One region of the Pseudoalteromonas sp. CO342X genome, then DNA from elsewhere that is predicted to be linked to it. Evidence: predicted binding sites of a transcription regulator. Region 1 holds the regulator's gene; each other region holds the start of a gene.

Region 1 (4,172 bases):
GAAATCGGAACACCCTGTCGTTATCACAGGTCCTAGTCTTAGGATCACGGGTAAAGGGCTGCATGCAGATCTACAAAAGCAAGTGATCGAACTCATCAACCACACAAAGACAATTTATTATGACCAGTAAAATCATTAACAAACTAATTTTCATCGGCTTGCTTGCAAGTTCTACTTTAGCAATTGCTGCAGAACAAAATGAAGTCATTATTGATGCTGGCCGTCAGCAAGCTCAACTGCAAAGCAACATCGGTATTTTTGAACAGAATGTTGTTATTATTCATGGCAACAGAAAAATAAATGCCGATCGCCTAGAAGTCCACCGCCGCGCGGAGCTTGGTACTAACAAGCAACTGCTTGTTGCTACTGGCAGCCCAGCTATTTTCAGTGAACGTCAACCTGATGGTAATTTGCTAGAAGCCAAAGCAAACGAAATTCGTTACGACGTTGCGAAAGGCACCTTAGTCATTTCTGGCGATGCGGAAATCAATCAAACTGGGCAAAAAATCAATGCGCAAGTCATCACCTATGACATTGAAAAGCAATTGATCAGTGCTGAGCGCTCAGACCAAGAAGATTCTCGGGTAAGAACCATCCTTGTTCCTGTTGATGACAAAAAAGACGCAAAAGATAAAAAAGCGCAGGAAGAAGGTAACAATTAATGAGCGAGCTCAAAGCAACTGGTCTAGCAAAGAGTTATAAAGGTCGTCAGGTCGTCAAAAATGTTGGTTTAAGTGTTCAGGCTGGCAGCATTGTAGGCTTATTAGGACCAAATGGAGCGGGTAAAACCACTACGTTCTACATGATTGTAGGGTTAGTACCAAGCGACAAAGGTTTTATTCAGATTGATGATGAAGATATCACTTTGCTACCAATGCACAGCCGCGCGCGACTTGGTATTGGCTATCTACCACAAGAGTCTTCAATCTTTAGAAAACTCACGGTCTATCAAAATTTGATGGCGATTTTAGAAACTCGAAAAGACTTATCTAAAGTTGAGAGAGAAGCTGAACTAAACGAGTTACTGGACGAATTTAATATTCAACACATTCGTGACTCACAGGGCATGGCATTGTCGGGAGGCGAAAGAAGACGCGTAGAGATTGCTCGCGCTTTAGCCGCTAATCCTAAGTTTATCCTGTTAGATGAACCTTTTGCTGGTGTTGATCCTATTTCGGTGTTAGATATAAAGACAATCATAGAGCACCTAAAAAACCGCGGTATCGGTGTGCTAATCACCGATCATAACGTTAGAGAAACACTGGACGTATGTGAAAAAGCCTACATCGTTTCACATGGTGAGTTAATCGCTGCAGGCACGCCAGAACATGTTTTGGCAGATCAAACCGTAAGAGATGTCTACCTAGGCGAACAATTCAAGCTATAGTTAAGACGTAGTATTAATAACTGTTAAAAAGGATTGTTAGAGATACATGAGGCAATCATTACAGCTGCGCATGGGGCAGCAACTTACAATGACTCCACAACTGCAACAAGCCATTCGCTTGCTGCAGCTTAGTACATTGGATCTGCAACAAGAAATACAAGAAGCATTAGACAGCAATCCATTGTTGGAAGTGGAAGAAGGTGATAATACTGACGGCGAAAACGCTGACCAACACAGCCAAGAAAAGAGCAGTGCTGACGACAATCAAGATTCAAGCGATGAAGCGCAGGTTAGTGACTATGAAATAGACTCAGATACCGCCATGAGCAAAGACACTGTCAGTGATGACCTTGCCATGGATGTCACTTGGGACGAATATATGAGTGCAGCACCCGCTGCAAGCTCAGGCCCACTTCCCGATGACGATAATGTTTATCAAGGGGAAACCTCTGAATCTCTCCACGACTATCTCATGTGGCAACTTGAGCTGACACCATTTAGTCCAACAGATAGAGCGATTGCGATTGCGATTATTGAAGCGGTCGACCTGTCAGGCATTTTAACACTGTCTTGCGAAGACATTTTAGAAAGCATTAATGATGAGAGTAGCGAAGAGCCTATTGAGCTGGATGAAGTCGAAGCCGTGCTCAAACGTATTCAGCTTTTCGATCCTGTCGGTATCGCAGCGCGCAGTTTACAAGAATGCTTGTGTATTCAGCTAAATCAATTCGCCCCAGATACACCATGGATTGCCGAAACGAAAATGATCCTGACAGAGCATATCGACTTGCTTGCCAGCCGTGACTATCGAACTTTGGCAAAGAAAACGCGCCTTAAAGAAGCCGATCTCAAAGAGGTCATGACGTTAATTCATAGCCTTAACCCAAAACCAGCGGCAAGCATTATTCATGAAGAGCCTGAATATGTGATCCCTGACGTATCAGTGAAAAAAGTAAAAGGTCGCTGGGTCGTAGAGCTAAATCCTGATGCTATGCCTAAAATAAGAGTAAACGACCATTACGCTGCGATGTCTAGAACGGCAAAATCCAGTACGGATAGTCAGTTTATTCGCTCACATTTACAAGAAGCAAAGTGGTTTATTAAAAGCTTAGAAAGCCGAAATGATACTTTATTAAAAGTTACCAATTGCATTGTGCAACAACAACAGGCATTCTTTGAACATGGCCCCGAAGCAATGCGCCCTATGGTGCTAAATGATGTTGCTGAAATGGTTGAGATGCATGAGTCCACAATTTCCCGTGTGACAACACAAAAATACATGCATACACCTCGGGGAATATTTGAGCTGAAGTATTTCTTCTCTAGCCATGTAAGTACAGAAAATGGAGGTGAGTGCTCCTCTACAGCAATTAGAGCACTTATCAAAAAGCTGATAGCTGCAGAAAATACCGCGAAGCCATTGAGTGACAGCAAAATTGCAGATATCTTAGCTGAGCAAGGAATTAAGGTAGCGAGACGCACGATTGCAAAATATCGTGAATCCCTAGCCATTCCACCGTCAAATCAGCGTAAAAGCTTGATATAAGACGTAAAACCCAAGAAGGAAAAATGCTTATGCAACTAAATCTAACTGGTCGCCATGTAGAAATTACTGACTCATTAAGAGACTATGTCACCAACAAGTTTGCGAAGCTAGAAAGGCACTTTGATCATATCAATAACGTGCATGTGATCCTTGATGTCGAGAAGCTAGTACAAAAAGCAGAAGCAACATTACACGTAAACGGCGGCGAGCTATTTGCATCAACAGAGCATCAAGATATGTATGCCGCAATTGATGGCCTTATCGACAAGCTAGATCGTCAAGTTATTAAACACAAAGAGAAGCTCACTCGACACTAAGATGAAATTAAGTGAATTAGTGAACAAGGACTGCAGTAAAGCTGCGGTCCTTTTTAATAGCAAAAAACGTATTTTAGAATACATCAGCGAACTGGCTCATAGCCAAATTCCAAATACCAGTCAGCATGCTATCTTGGACGCCTTAATGGCGCGAGAGAAATTAGGCAGCACAGGGATCGGTAAAGGCATTGCCATTCCCCATGGTCGACTTGAAGGTTTGGATAAAATCCTTGCAATGGTGCTTGTCAGCGAGCAAGGGATCCAGTTTGAAGCCATAGATAAGCAGCCTGTCGATATTTTTGTCGCGTTCATCGTACCCGAAGGTGATAATCAACAGCACCTGAAGACCTTAGCGGCGATTGCTGATACACTCAAAGACAAGTCTTTTTGCAAAATGCTTAGGCAAGCAAAAAGTGACGATGAGTTATATGCAGTGATCCAAGGTGAACTTGATGAGTGATGAAGAAAAAGGACTCGAGCTTATCATTATCAGTGGCCGCTCAGGCTCTGGTAAATCTGTAGCGCTTCGAGTATTGGAAGACTTAGGCTACTATTGTGTAGATAACATTCCGGTCAATTTGCTGCCGTCTTTAGTCCGCAGCGTTTCGGACAATTATAATAAAATAGCAGTCAGTATTGATGTCAGAAACTTACCTAAAGAACAGGACGAGTTTAATGACATTCTTGAATACTTACCAGGCTTTGCCAAACCTACCCTGTTTTATTTAGACAGTGACGATCAAACCCTGATAAAACGCTTCTCAGAAACACGCCGTTTGCACCCTCTTTCACTGCATAATCTTCCACTAGATGTTGCAATAAAGAAAGAACGGGAATTGTTAGACGTATTGATCACTCGCGCCGATTTTCTCATTGATACTACAGGCCTGAGCGTTCATCAACTTGCAGAAGATATCCGCGA
Region 2 (4,172 bases), on a different contig from region 1:
GTAACGGAAATCTAAAATCAATGCGATGAACGCTTCATTCACCTTGCGGATTAAGGTGCGATCTCTGGTGAGATAAAAGTTCTTTGCGAGCTGTTGCGTAAGCGTACTGCCACCTTGCACAGTTCGCCCAGCTTTGATGTTGGCATACAGCGCACGTAAAATAGACAGCGCAGAAACACCATGATGTTGGTAAAAGTCTCTATCTTCTACCACCAGCAGTGTTTCTTTTAAAATATTAGGGAATTTATCGAACGGAACAAACTCTCTGTCTTGACGCGATTCATTGCCGATCCGAGCAATCTGCACCGGTTCTAGGCGAGCCCCAGCTAAGCGCCGACCTTGATTATCGACAATATTGGCAAGCTTTTTACCAGCAAAATTAAGCGTAAAAATACGCGCGGTTTCTGGGCCATCGTAGAATTCGAACGCGCGACGATGAATGGTGATTGTACGACCTTGAACGGTATACTGACCAGTACGGCTGATACGATTTACACGAGAATAGTTAAGCCGCTTCAGCTCCCACAGCACTTCATCCTCATTAAGGAACTGATCAGGAAAAAACTGCATCGATCTGGCATAAACTTGAACGGGAAGTTCCCACTTATTACCCTCAAACTGCCGGCTTATTTTAGCGTCTAAGTAGATGATATAGATTGCAACAAGGAATATCGCCGCAATAGTCCCCTTCCAAAAGAAAGACCACAACGTGCTCAGTACACGGCTTTTAATTCTTTGCATCTTAGAACCGTTTTGCTGGGTATTGTTTTTACGCGAAGTGTTCGCTTTGACGTTTGATTTGTTGGCAGGTGTTCTTTTCTTTTTATCCGTCATGACCCAAGTAAAACTAAAAAATGAATCGCAAGATGGTAGGGTAACCTAAATTAACAACTGCTGAAAGTAGAATAATATTTATAAAGAAAAGTGAGCCCTACTGGACTCACTTTGTTTAGACAACGAGAACTTTACAATATTGACCGAAAGCCAAATTGGTATTACTGTCCGCGAACTGTCACGAACTCGGGATAGGCATCTACGCCACAATCATGTTGATCCATACCGCTTAGCTCTTCTTCTTCGCCAACGCGGATCCCCATGCTCGCTTTCAATACACTCCAGACAATATAAGAAGTAATGAAAACAAAACCTAAAATAGTGATAAGTCCCACAGCCTGGCCTTGGAAAGTAGCGTCTGAGTTTGAAAATGGCACCATCATCACACCCAGCGCACCGCATATACCGTGAACAGAGATAGCACCAACAGGGTCATCAATTTTTGCTTTATCTAGCGCAACGATACTAAACACCACCAATGCACCACCTATGGCACCGAGGATAAGCGCTAATACAGGTGTTGGAGAGGCAGGCTCTGCAGTAATAGTCACCAGACCTGCTAGTGCACCATTAAGCACCATAGTTAAATCCGCCTTGCCCCACATTAATTTACACACCAACAGTGCAGCCACCGCACCTGCAGCCGCCGCCGCGTTGGTATTTAGCATGATTTGGCTGACCGCGATGGCATTTTCTTTGTCGGCAAGGAACAGTTGAGATCCGCCGTTAAAGCCAAACCACCCCATCCACAAAATAAAGGTGCCTAGTGTAGCCAGTGGCATGTTGGAGCCTGGAATTGGGTAAATCTCACCATTTTTGCCATATTTTCCTTTGCGCGCACCAAGTAACAAAACACCCGCTAGTGCCGCAGCAGCACCGGCACCATGCACAATGGCAGAGCCGGCAAAGTCAACAAAGCCAAGCTCAGATAAGAAACCCCCGCCCCACGTCCAATAGCCTTCTAATGGGTAGATAAAACCAGTTAACACCACACAAAATGCTAAAAACGCCCACAATTTCATACGCTCAGCAACAGCGCCCGAGACAATTGACATGGCCGTTGCAACAAATACCACTTGGAAGAAAAAGTCGGATTGCAGTGCATGGTCGGCATCCTTAGCAGCACTGCCAATGAGCGCACCAAGACTTGGTAAAACCCCACCTTCGGCATTATCGACATACATGATGTTGTAACCAATAAGCAAATACATAGTACAAGCAATAGCGTACAGTGCGACGTTCTTGGTAAGGATTTCAGTGGTATTTTTTGAGCGTACTAATCCCGCTTCAAGCATAGCGAATCCGGCTGCCATCCACATAACTAAGACGCCAGAGATCAAAAAGTAAAAGGTATTTAATGAAAATTTTAGTTCTATTATTGTATTTTCCATTGCCTGGCTCCCCTTAAATGGCTTCTTCATCAAGTTCGCCGGTACGGATCCGAACAACTTGGTCTAAGTCGTAAACAAAGATTTTTCCATCACCAATTTTTCCAGTGAACGCAGCCTTTGTAACCGTTTCCACAACACGCTCGGCGTTTTCGCTTAACGTCGCAATTTCTATTTTTATTTTTGGAATGAAATCGACTTGATATTCTGCACCGCGATACAGTTCGGTATGACCGCGCTGACGCCCAAACCCTTTAACGTCAACAACCGTCATGCCTTCAATCCCCAGATCGGCTAACGCTTCACGTACCTCATCCAGTTTAAATGGTTTTATTATTGCACTTATCATTTTCATGCTGAGTCCCCTTAGGACAGTTGATCCTGTTGTATGCAGTAATCCAACCTTTGTGCCAAATTTTTTATTCCTTAATTAACAATGAATTAAAGTAGGAGATAGAATTTCACGCATAAAAAATGCACCATCTAGGTGCATTGATATAAAGACTGAACTGAGTTGGTGCATAAACACCCAAATAACGAAAAGCTAATGCGCGATAACGCAATTTCGTTGTTTGTCCTTCGCTTTATAGAGCGCTTTATCAGCTTTGCGCATTACTTCGCTTAGACTCTTTGATTGGCAAGCCGCGAGGCCAATACTGATGGTGCAATAATGCTTACCCTCAGGAATTTTGAATGCTTGCTGCGCAAGGCGCTCTCTAAAGTCTTCTAGCATGTGCTTTGCCATCTTCATATCTGAGCTTGGAATAAGCAAAGCAAACTCTTCCCCACCAATACGTGCGACAATGTAGTGACCAAATGCACTACGCAGTAAATCAGCAACTTGTTTAAGTACATCATCACCGCTTTCATGACCATATTGATCATTAATAGATTTAAAATGATCGAGGTCTAACAATGCCAATATATGCTGACTCGGTTTGTTCTTGATTAAACGCTCTGCTTGCTGACAGAAATAACGGCGATTATAAAGTCCTGTTAAATAGTCACGATGCGCATATTCTTTGATTTCTGCAATCAAATTGAGCTGCTCCATCGTCTGCATGATGCGGCAATGAAACTCTTCACTCATAAAAGGTTTTGCCAAAAAGTCATTGGCGCCGTATTTGATAAACTTTGCTGACAAACCATGACTTCCAGCGCCAGACAGACCAATAATCGCCAACTCATCTCGTCCGCGACTATTACGAACGGATTTCACCAACTCAAAGCCATCCATCGTCGGCATCGCAAAGTCTGTCAGCAGCAGTTTAATTTCATGGTCAGATAGCAACATCTCCAATGCCTGTTCGCCATCTTGTGCCTCAAGCACTGTAAATAATTGCTTTTCAAGCATTTGCTTCATTACCGCTCGACTGATCACAGAATCATCGGCGATCAGCGCCTTGCAACCTTGGTTTCTCAACAGTCTAGATGCTAACTTGACCGCGTATAGGTATGAATCACGGTTGTCTTTAATCACATAATCCACCACGCCCATTTCAAGCATTTGCTGGCGACTATATTCATCTATTTTTGAGGTCAACACCACAGTGGGAATTTTGTGGCTGAGCGTGAGCTGCACGACCTCTGCGTCCATCGCATCGGGCAGCGTTAAATCTACCAGCGCCAATGTATATTGGTGCTGTGCTAAGAAGTCCTTACTTTCCTTGAGGGACCAAGCAAAATCGATTTCGACATCTAGATGCTGAGCAGCAAGGTGTCGCAATACCTGTTGTACGACTTTACTGTCTTCAACAATTAAAATTCTTTGCATGGATTGAGATCTCTTAAGTACAACGAGAAGCGCAGTGAAACAAGAATTTAACGGGGCTAAATACTTTATTACTACATAATAAAGTACTAAATATACGCGAATCTTGCACTAAAAAAAACCAAATCGGCTCAAATTCGTTACTTTTCGATAAACGAGGTTACAACAGCCTATTTTTC
Region 3 (4,172 bases), on a different contig from region 1:
TGAAGCTTTGGCTCGCGCGGATATTGTGACATTTCACGTTCCATTAGTTAAGCAGGGCCCGCATAAAACGGTTCATCTACTTGATGCATCGCGGATAGCGGCATTAAAGCCGGGTACGGTGATAATCAATGCAAGCCGTGGAGATGTTATCGATAATCAAGCGCTTTTGCACGCGATAGAAGGTGGGCAAACGCTTGAGCTGATCTTAGACGTTTGGGAAAATGAGCCGAATATTTTGCAGCCATTATTGCAATATACTCGCTTTGCCTCTGTGCATATTGCCGGCCATACGCTAGAGGGGAAGGCGCGAGGCACGCAAATGTTATACGAAGCTGTATGCCGAGAATTCGATTTACCAGCCAGCAAAACGATTAGTGATTTTCTCCCTAAACCAAGTGTCACTGGCTGTCAGTTGCAAAGCACTGCCAATGAGCAAGATATTGTCAATTTAGCGCATCTTGTTTATGACATTCGTCGTGATGATGGCATCATGAGAAAACAGCTAAACACATTGGGCTTTGATACCTTGCGTAAAGCATATCCCGTGCGTCGAGAATTTAGTACAATTGCAGTCAATAATGACTCACCAATCAGTGAAAAGCTTTACCAACTTGGCTTTTCTGAGCACAAGAGTTAAGTGCTATGGTTGGTATATTACAGAATGAGGAAAAATAATGTCGCAAAAATATAATGTTGCGGTACTTGGCGCAACAGGTCTTGTTGGCAAGCAAATTATCGAATTACTAGCGGAACGAAAATTTCCTGTAGACACATTGTACCCACTCGCGAGTAGCCGAAGCGCGGGTGAAGAGATTGATTTTATGGGTGAAAAAATCGAAGTTCTGGATGTTGAAGAGTTTGATTTTTCTAATGCCCATATCGGTTTGTTTTCAGCGGGTGGTTCCGTGTCGGAGAAATATGCACCAATCGCCGCTGAAGCTGGCTGCATTGTGATAGATAACACCTCACATTTTAGATACGACTTTGATATTCCATTAGTCGTTCCTGAGGTGAATAAAGACAGCCTTGCAGATTTTAGAAATCGTAACATCATTGCTAACCCAAACTGCTCTACAATCCAAATGCTAGTGGCGCTTAAACCAATTTATGATGCCTATGGCATTGACAGAATTAATGTTTCAACATACCAAGCGGTATCTGGCGCAGGTAAAGAAGCGGTAGACGAGTTGGCTAAGCAAACTGCAAACTTAATGAATGCAAGACCGATGGAAAACGAAGTGTTTAGCAAACAAATCGCTTTTAACGTCATTCCTCAAATTGATGCGTTCCAAGAAAATGGTTACACCAAAGAAGAAATGAAGATGGTGTGGGAAACGCAAAAAATCTTGGGCGATTCGAGTGTTTTGGTTAACCCGACTGCGGTTCGAGTTCCCGTGTTTTTCGGTCATGCTGAAGCCATTCATCTTGAAACGCGCATGCCTTATGATCTTGAACATGTTAAGCAGTTACTTGCTGATGCGCCGGGTGTTGAGCTAATTGAAGACGAAAACGATTACCCAACACCGGTAAGTGATGCAAGTGGTAACGATACCGTTTATGTAGGCCGTGTAAGGCAAGATATTTCACATCCATTGGGCTTAAACTTATGGGTGGTATCAGACAACACCAGAAAAGGTGCAGCAACAAATAGCATTCAAATTGCAGAAGCCCTTATAGAAAGCTATCTATAAGCACCCTTTGATATCGCAAAGTAAGCAAAATTTTGCTTACTATTCTGCGTTATAACGGCAAACTTCTGCCAAGAAGTTTGCCGTTAGGTCAAATACTTGACTATTCTTCACCTATATCAACTATTCCAGAATCAGTAAAAAGCATTATAACCATGTTAACTTTCAATACGTTGCAATGGATATTCCAACATATCTGGTTTATAGTTTGCATTTGGAATAGAGCTTGCTTCAAAGCCATAATAATAAAATGTCGTTTAACGGGTGTTAAACATTTGAGTAAAGGATCGGCATGCGCGGTTTAGCCTTATTTAGTATCTTTGTATTCGCACTGATTGCCACACCAGTATATACCCAAGAGGGGGTAGTGCTAAAAGGCCCTAAAGGGGTTGATTATGGGGCTCAAGGTCGGTCAATAGGGCCTATCAGACCCACGGATACATTGTGGCGTATAGCACAAAAAGTGCGACCAGATGACTCGGTCACCATTTATCAGGTGATGAAGGCGCTTTACGATAAAAATCCTAATTCATTTCTAGATAAAAACCTCAACCATATGCAGGATGGGGCGTATTTACGTATTCCTACCATCAATGAAATTCGCAGTGTAAACCCTGAGTTGGCAAAGCAGAAGTCAGATCAAGATGACAAACTTTGGGAAATGAAGCGTAAGGGATTATTGAATCCAAATGCAATAAACGAAGCTGAAAAAAAGGTTACACAAGCTCGTAAAGTCGATGTAGAAGAAGCTAAAGAAGACCTAACTAATCAACTGCGTTCTTTAAAGATGGAACAGGACATGCGCCTGATGGACTTACAAAAAGAGTTCAAATCCTCGGTGCGTAATGTTGAAGAAATCCTATCCGAAAACAATAAATTAAAACAGCAGCTCGGCGCTATTTCTACTGAACTTCAAACGGTTCGTACCCAACTTGGTAAAGACAGCGAAATCCAGCAACAGCTTAAGGCTGTTATTGACTTACAAAATGAAATGATTGACCAGCAGGCAGCTCAGGCAAAAGCGCAAGAAAGTAGCGAGTTAAGCACATTCTTTAGCTCACCAGCTGGCATTGCATTACTTGCCACATTACCAGCGCTACTGGCAATTGCTGGATTAGTAATGTACCTACGCCGAAGAAACCAATCTCAAACGTCGACAGATGACGACGATTTTCTTCCGCAAACACCATCGGTGGCTGCAGGCACTGCGGCGGCGGGAGCTGCAACCGCTGCGACTGCATTTGACCCTGAGCCAGACCCACTTGATATCGGAATGGGCGACGATGAAGACGCACTGGGCGCAAGCGTACAGTTAGATGACGATATCTTACCTGAAGACGATGAGATTACCTTTGACTCACTTGATGACGACTTCGATGAAGGAAGTGATACGTTAGACCAAGATGAATTGGATAGCTTACTAAACGAAGATATTTCGTTTGATGATGATCATGACGAAGACTTTATGCAACAGAGCTTTGACGAGGCTGGTGATGAAGTTTCGCTTGATCTTGATGATGGCCAAGATATTTTAAGTGACAGCGATCTTGATGATTTGTTCAATGAGTCTCAAGATGAAGAAATTGATGTTAGCGATGATGCCCTTGCCGCTCTGAGCGAGGAACTCGCAGATGAGCAAGCGGATGCTGGTGCAAACGATGATGATATCGATTCAATTCTTGATGGTGCGCTAGATGAAGAGCCCGAATTTAGCGGTAATTTTGATAGTGAGAGCTTAGTCGATGCTGATGATATCGATGCGCTACTTGATGCCTCTCAAGATGCTGACGATGATGCATTGCCGGATTTTGAGGAACCAAGCACTGAGCTTGCGGGTGATGATATTGATGCCCTGTTAAATGAAGTGCAAGACGATGCGTTAGCTGAAATTGACGAAGAGTCAGATACGCTCGACGGTGATGATATCGATGCTTTATTGGATGAAGCGCAGGAAGATACGTTGCCGGAATTAGAAGAAGAGTCAGATGCTCTCGCTGGTGACGACATCGATGCTTTATTGGATGAAGCGCAGGAAGATACGTTGCCGGAATTAGAAGAAGAGTCAGATGCTCTCGCTGGTGACGACATCGATGCTTTATTGGATGAAGCACAGGAAGATACGTTGCCGGAATTAGAAGAAGAGTCCGACGATCTAGCTGGTGGCGATATCGATGCTTTATTGGATGAAGCGCAGGAAGATACGTTGCCGGAATTAGAAGAAGAGTCTGATGAGCTCGCTGGTGACGATATCGATGCTTTATTGGATGAAGCGCAGGAAGATACGTTGCCGGAATTAGAAGAAGAGTCTGATGAGCTCGCTGGTGACGATATCGATGCTTTATTGGATGAAGCGCAAGAAGATACATTGCCGGAATTAGAAGAAGAGCCTAGTGATCTTGCTGGTGACGTTACTGATGCTTTATTGGATGAATCGCAAGAAGATACGTTGCCGGAATTAGAAGAAGAGCCTAGTGATCTAGCTGG
Region 4 (4,172 bases), on a different contig from region 1:
TTACCAATACGCATACGTAAGCGGCTGAGCGGTTCATTAATTGACCTAAATATCAACATGCCAATTAGTACCATTACGATCACAATAACAACAGAAGAGATAATCATCGCCATTTTTGTAGCACTGGCTTCTGAACGACCAACGTTTCGAAGCGCACTCGCTTCAGTAAGCTGCAGCTCAATAAGTGCATTGTAGCTTTCGCTGAGAGGGTCAAAGGCAGCGTAAAGGTCATGGACAAATTTATCGTAAGGAATTTCTTCAAAGGTATTTACATTAACTCGGTTAATATAATTAGACAGCAGTTGCTTGACACTTATCTCTGCTTTTTCAACTTGCTTTACTAAGCTTCGCTCTTCGCTCGTAAGGTCCGTGGACAAATAGCTATTCCATTCTTTTTCTGCGATATTCTTAGCTTCTTCGATTTGCTTTAACGCAGCACCATTGGATAGTTGATGGCCTCGTAACTTGTGAAACGTATCCACAATAACCACCGCATAGTTATCTGACACCACTTTTATTTGTCTAAGCGGTACAACTCTGTCGTCATAAATACGGTCAATGTAATTGATAAGGTTTGATAATGTTCCGATTGTGAAGATGGTTGCAAGAATAAAAAACACCGCAGGTATGCCCGAAAGCGACAACAATCTGCTTTTAACTGAAACCCTATTTAGCATAATCTGATTTTTATTGAGTAAACATAGAAATAAAGTATTACTCAAAGTTCGTAGATTACAATATTAATTGCAGATTAAGCAGCGTGGTCTTGATGTGCATCATATTTCTTTACTGTGTCTCACCTTTTTAGAGTATTGATTTTTAAACCTATTACAAAAAAGAGGAGAAGCTTTTATCAGCTTCTCCTCTTACATTCCACGTCGAAATTGTTTCTACTTAACACTCTTCGTTTTCAGCGTTCAGGTTCTCTTTTACATCTTCACAGGCATCTTCTACACTGTTTTCCACTTCCTGAACCGTTTCATCGAAACGCTCACCCGCATCTTCCGCTGGGCCTTCACTACAGCCAAAAAGTGCTAAAATTGAAACAAAACCAAATGCTTTCGCTAATGTAATTGCTGATTTCATAATCTATCTCCTAAAACCGTTTTAGTACGTTAAATCCCTTTTACCTGGGAGCTCGTGCTTTACCAAAAATAAACGAAATAATCATAAAGGCGATAAACACAAAAAATAGAATTTTCGCCATACCTGCCGCAGCGCCCGCGATTCCGGTGAAACCTAACACGGCTGCGACAAGTGCTAGGAATAAAAACATTACAGCCCAACTCAACATAACATTCTCCTTAGGCAGTTAGCTCTTGCAACTGCTTCATTTGATCGTGACAAGCTTGCATTCTGGTTTGGATTTGCAGTAATACACTCTTGCATTTAGGTGGAAGATCTTTACTTAACGCTTTATCAAGCTTGCTCAACACTTTGTCTTCCACTTCTTCTAGCTGAGAAATATAGGTGTGCTCTTTGTCGGTGCTCACCATACTAACCAACTTGGTGTACGATTCACGAATGTCGATGCTAAGTGCTGAATCAGTCTCTATTTCACCCTCGTCGATAAGAACAAATGGTTGTAGATCCGAGATTGCTTGCGCTTTATCTACAATCATTTGGTCAAATACGCGGTTTAATTCGATATTATCTAGCTTCTTCTTAGCTTCGGTGTAAAAATCTACACCACCATTTAATACTTTAATGAGCTCTTTTACCGGCTCCATGTCGTAATTTGAATCTGCCATAAATAACTCCTTTCGCTTAAATATTTAATAAGTGCATTTTGCAAATATTATTTCTGTCCTTTTCGTTAATGCAGATTAAATGCCAAATTATAAACCTTTATTTTACAAGGGTTTTTAATATAAGAACTTTCAGAGCGGTGAAAATATTACAAACTAGATGTAAATTATTCCTGTGATAATTGCGCACTTAAGGTCGTACTGCCTTTTGCATTGAAATCCATCGTCCTAATAGGGAAAGGAATTAAGATATCGTTATCAGCTAAAACACGGCTAATTGTACAAATTGCTTGGTGCCTGACCACCATAAAGCCGGGATCCGCTGGGTAGTCTATCCAAAACCACACTAATAGATTAATAGAACTATCACCAAAAGACTCTGCATAGACATCCGTTTCTTTTTGGTTTACTACGAAATCAAGCTTATTAATGGCCTCAACAATCACCTCGCGGGCTTGTTCTGGGTCATCCGCATATGAGATACCAACTGGTACTTCTATCCTTCGCTTACCAAGCTTAGTGTAGTTTTGTAACTCATTCTTAAAGAGAATTTTGTTGGGAATATAAGACAGCTGGCCGTAAAAATTTTCTACCAAGGTATTTCTCAAATTGATTTTGCTTACCGTGCCAAAGCAATCCTTGGTTCTGATAATGTCACCGACCATAAAGGGCTTTCTGACTCCCATCACAAATCCAGCGATGAGGTTTTCAGTCATGTCTTGGAATGCAAAGCCAATAGCAAGGCCAATGATCCCCGCCCCAGCCAACAATGACATTACGGCACCTGATAGTTTTACTATATCTAAAGCGAAGAAAATCCCAATGGCAATAATAGAGACTTTAAATATGGAACTAATAAGAGAAGCAACTTGTTCTGTCTTTATTGCTTTTTTAATCGCTTTAGAAAACCAAATAGATGATATTTTAGCCAACATTGTAAAGAATATTAGTATCATTAAGGCTAGGATCATATTCGGTAGTAACTGCACACCGGATTCAAGCCAAGAGATTAACTTATCATTAATTAACGTCCAAAACTTTTCTAAATTCATAATTACTAACTCCTATATAAGTACGCAACAACGTTCGAATGCAGTAATCATTCCTACTGATATTAATTAGCCGTTCATGAAAAAGGTAATTATTACAAAGTAATGTAAACATTTTCTCGGTAAATTCTTCCTTAAAACTTACCCATAAAATAAAAATATATAAAATTCAGCAATTTACAACATGGCACAACAACTGCAGTAGGTAATTCGACTACGAAATTAAAGGAGTTTAATTATGAAAAAGACATTAATTGCAACTGTACTTGTATCTTCACTTACTACTGCTTCAGCTTTTGCTGCTGATAATTCTTGGGAAAAAGAAGCAAGCGATGCTTGGATAGACGGTAAAGCAGAAGCGACGCTACTTTTCAACGGTGAGCTGAACAATTTTGACATTAACACAGATGTAAAAAATGGCGTTGTAGTGCTAACTGGTAAAGTTGAACACTCAGTAGACAAAAAGCTAGCTGAAGAGCTGGTACTAGGTATCGATGGCGTAAAAGAAGTGAAAAACGACCTGACTATCGTTGATATGTCAGATGAACGCAAAAAAGAGCGTAACTACGAAAGCGATAGCGGCTTTACTGACGCAAAAATCGCAACAGTAATTAAGTCTCGCTACCTGTTTGACACAGATGTAGATGGTACTGACATCGATGTTGATGTGGAAGGTTTAGTCGTAACACTAAACGGCCATGTTGGTAGCGAAGCTGAGCGCAAACTTGCTGTGCAAATCGCGAAAAACGCCAATGACGTTAAAGATGTAAAAGATAACCTTCGCGTTACTAAAAAATCATAAGCAATTTTGATTTGAGGGGGCACTCCCCCCTCCCATATTTATATTGATTTAAGGAGTAAAGATGAAACAATTAACTATTGCCGCTGCGCTACTAGCTTCTCTAGGTCTTGCATCTACCGCTGCTCACGCGGAGTCTGATTTTGGACTAGAAGATTATAAAATTTATACAGGTATCGGTTACGGCCAATACTCTTTTCAGTGGGAAGATCGTGAGAACGACACCTCGTTCGACGATGACTCGTCTATGTTAAAAGCGTATGTAGGTACAAAAATCAATCCATATTGGAGCTTTGAACTTGCCTATGAAAACTTCGACGAAGCAAGTGACATTGACAACTCTGCTGAAATCGACGGTATTTCTTTATCTACACGTCTCTCAGCCCCATTAAACGAATACTTTTCAGTTTACGCAAAAGGTGGTTGGCTTGAATGGGATGCAGATATCTATGCTGATATTCCAGCTGTAGGTCGTGTTTCATCTAACCTTGAAGGTGGCGACTGGCTTTATGGTGCTGGTGTAGAGTTCCACCTAAACGAAAACATTAACATGCGTTTAGAATATACGCGCTACGA

What was found. Region 1 encodes sigma-54, which starts transcription at its own class of promoters, with help from an activator protein. Its sites were predicted from a motif close to GTTGGCACGNNNNTNGNNT; they were not measured.
Region 2: a site for sigma-54 is predicted at 2,619-2,637, ahead of EXT47_RS03060 (P-II family nitrogen regulator). Genes of this name have one in related genera too.
Region 3: a site for sigma-54 is predicted at 1,902-1,920, ahead of EXT47_RS11425 (FimV/HubP family polar landmark protein). Genes of this name have one in related genera too.
Region 4: a site for sigma-54 is predicted at 1,820-1,838, ahead of EXT47_RS04420 (PA2169 family four-helix-bundle protein). Genes of this name have one in related genera too.

The regions. Positions count from the first base shown of each region.
Region 1 covers NZ_SGPH01000035.1:260,226-264,397, forward strand. The annotation lists gene lptC (LPS export ABC transporter periplasmic protein LptC) at 1-130, shown strand, start outside; gene lptA (lipopolysaccharide transport periplasmic protein LptA) at 120-662, shown strand; gene lptB (LPS export ABC transporter ATP-binding protein) at 662-1,387, shown strand; gene EXT47_RS16600 (RNA polymerase factor sigma-54) at 1,434-2,933, shown strand; gene hpf (ribosome hibernation promoting factor) at 2,963-3,250, shown strand; gene ptsN (PTS IIA-like nitrogen regulatory protein PtsN) at 3,252-3,710, shown strand; gene rapZ (RNase adapter RapZ) at 3,703-4,172, shown strand, end outside.
Region 2 covers NZ_SGPH01000010.1:236,572-240,743, reverse strand. The annotation lists gene mrcB (penicillin-binding protein 1B) at 1-834, opposite strand, end outside; gene EXT47_RS03065 (ammonium transporter) at 996-2,225, opposite strand; gene EXT47_RS03060 (P-II family nitrogen regulator) at 2,239-2,577, opposite strand; gene EXT47_RS03055 (diguanylate cyclase) at 2,767-3,996, opposite strand.
Region 3 covers NZ_SGPH01000020.1:269,775-273,946, reverse strand. The annotation lists gene EXT47_RS11435 (4-phosphoerythronate dehydrogenase) at 1-637, shown strand, start outside; gene EXT47_RS11430 (aspartate-semialdehyde dehydrogenase) at 675-1,691, shown strand; gene EXT47_RS11425 (FimV/HubP family polar landmark protein) at 1,981-4,172, shown strand, end outside.
Region 4 covers NZ_SGPH01000012.1:116,947-121,118, reverse strand. The annotation lists gene EXT47_RS04435 (methyl-accepting chemotaxis protein) at 1-677, opposite strand, end outside; gene EXT47_RS04430 (hypothetical protein) at 895-1,086, opposite strand; gene EXT47_RS04425 (DUF1328 domain-containing protein) at 1,127-1,294, opposite strand; gene EXT47_RS04420 (PA2169 family four-helix-bundle protein) at 1,305-1,751, opposite strand; gene EXT47_RS04415 (mechanosensitive ion channel family protein) at 1,916-2,800, opposite strand; gene EXT47_RS04410 (BON domain-containing protein) at 3,036-3,599, shown strand; gene EXT47_RS04405 (outer membrane beta-barrel protein) at 3,661-4,172, shown strand, end outside.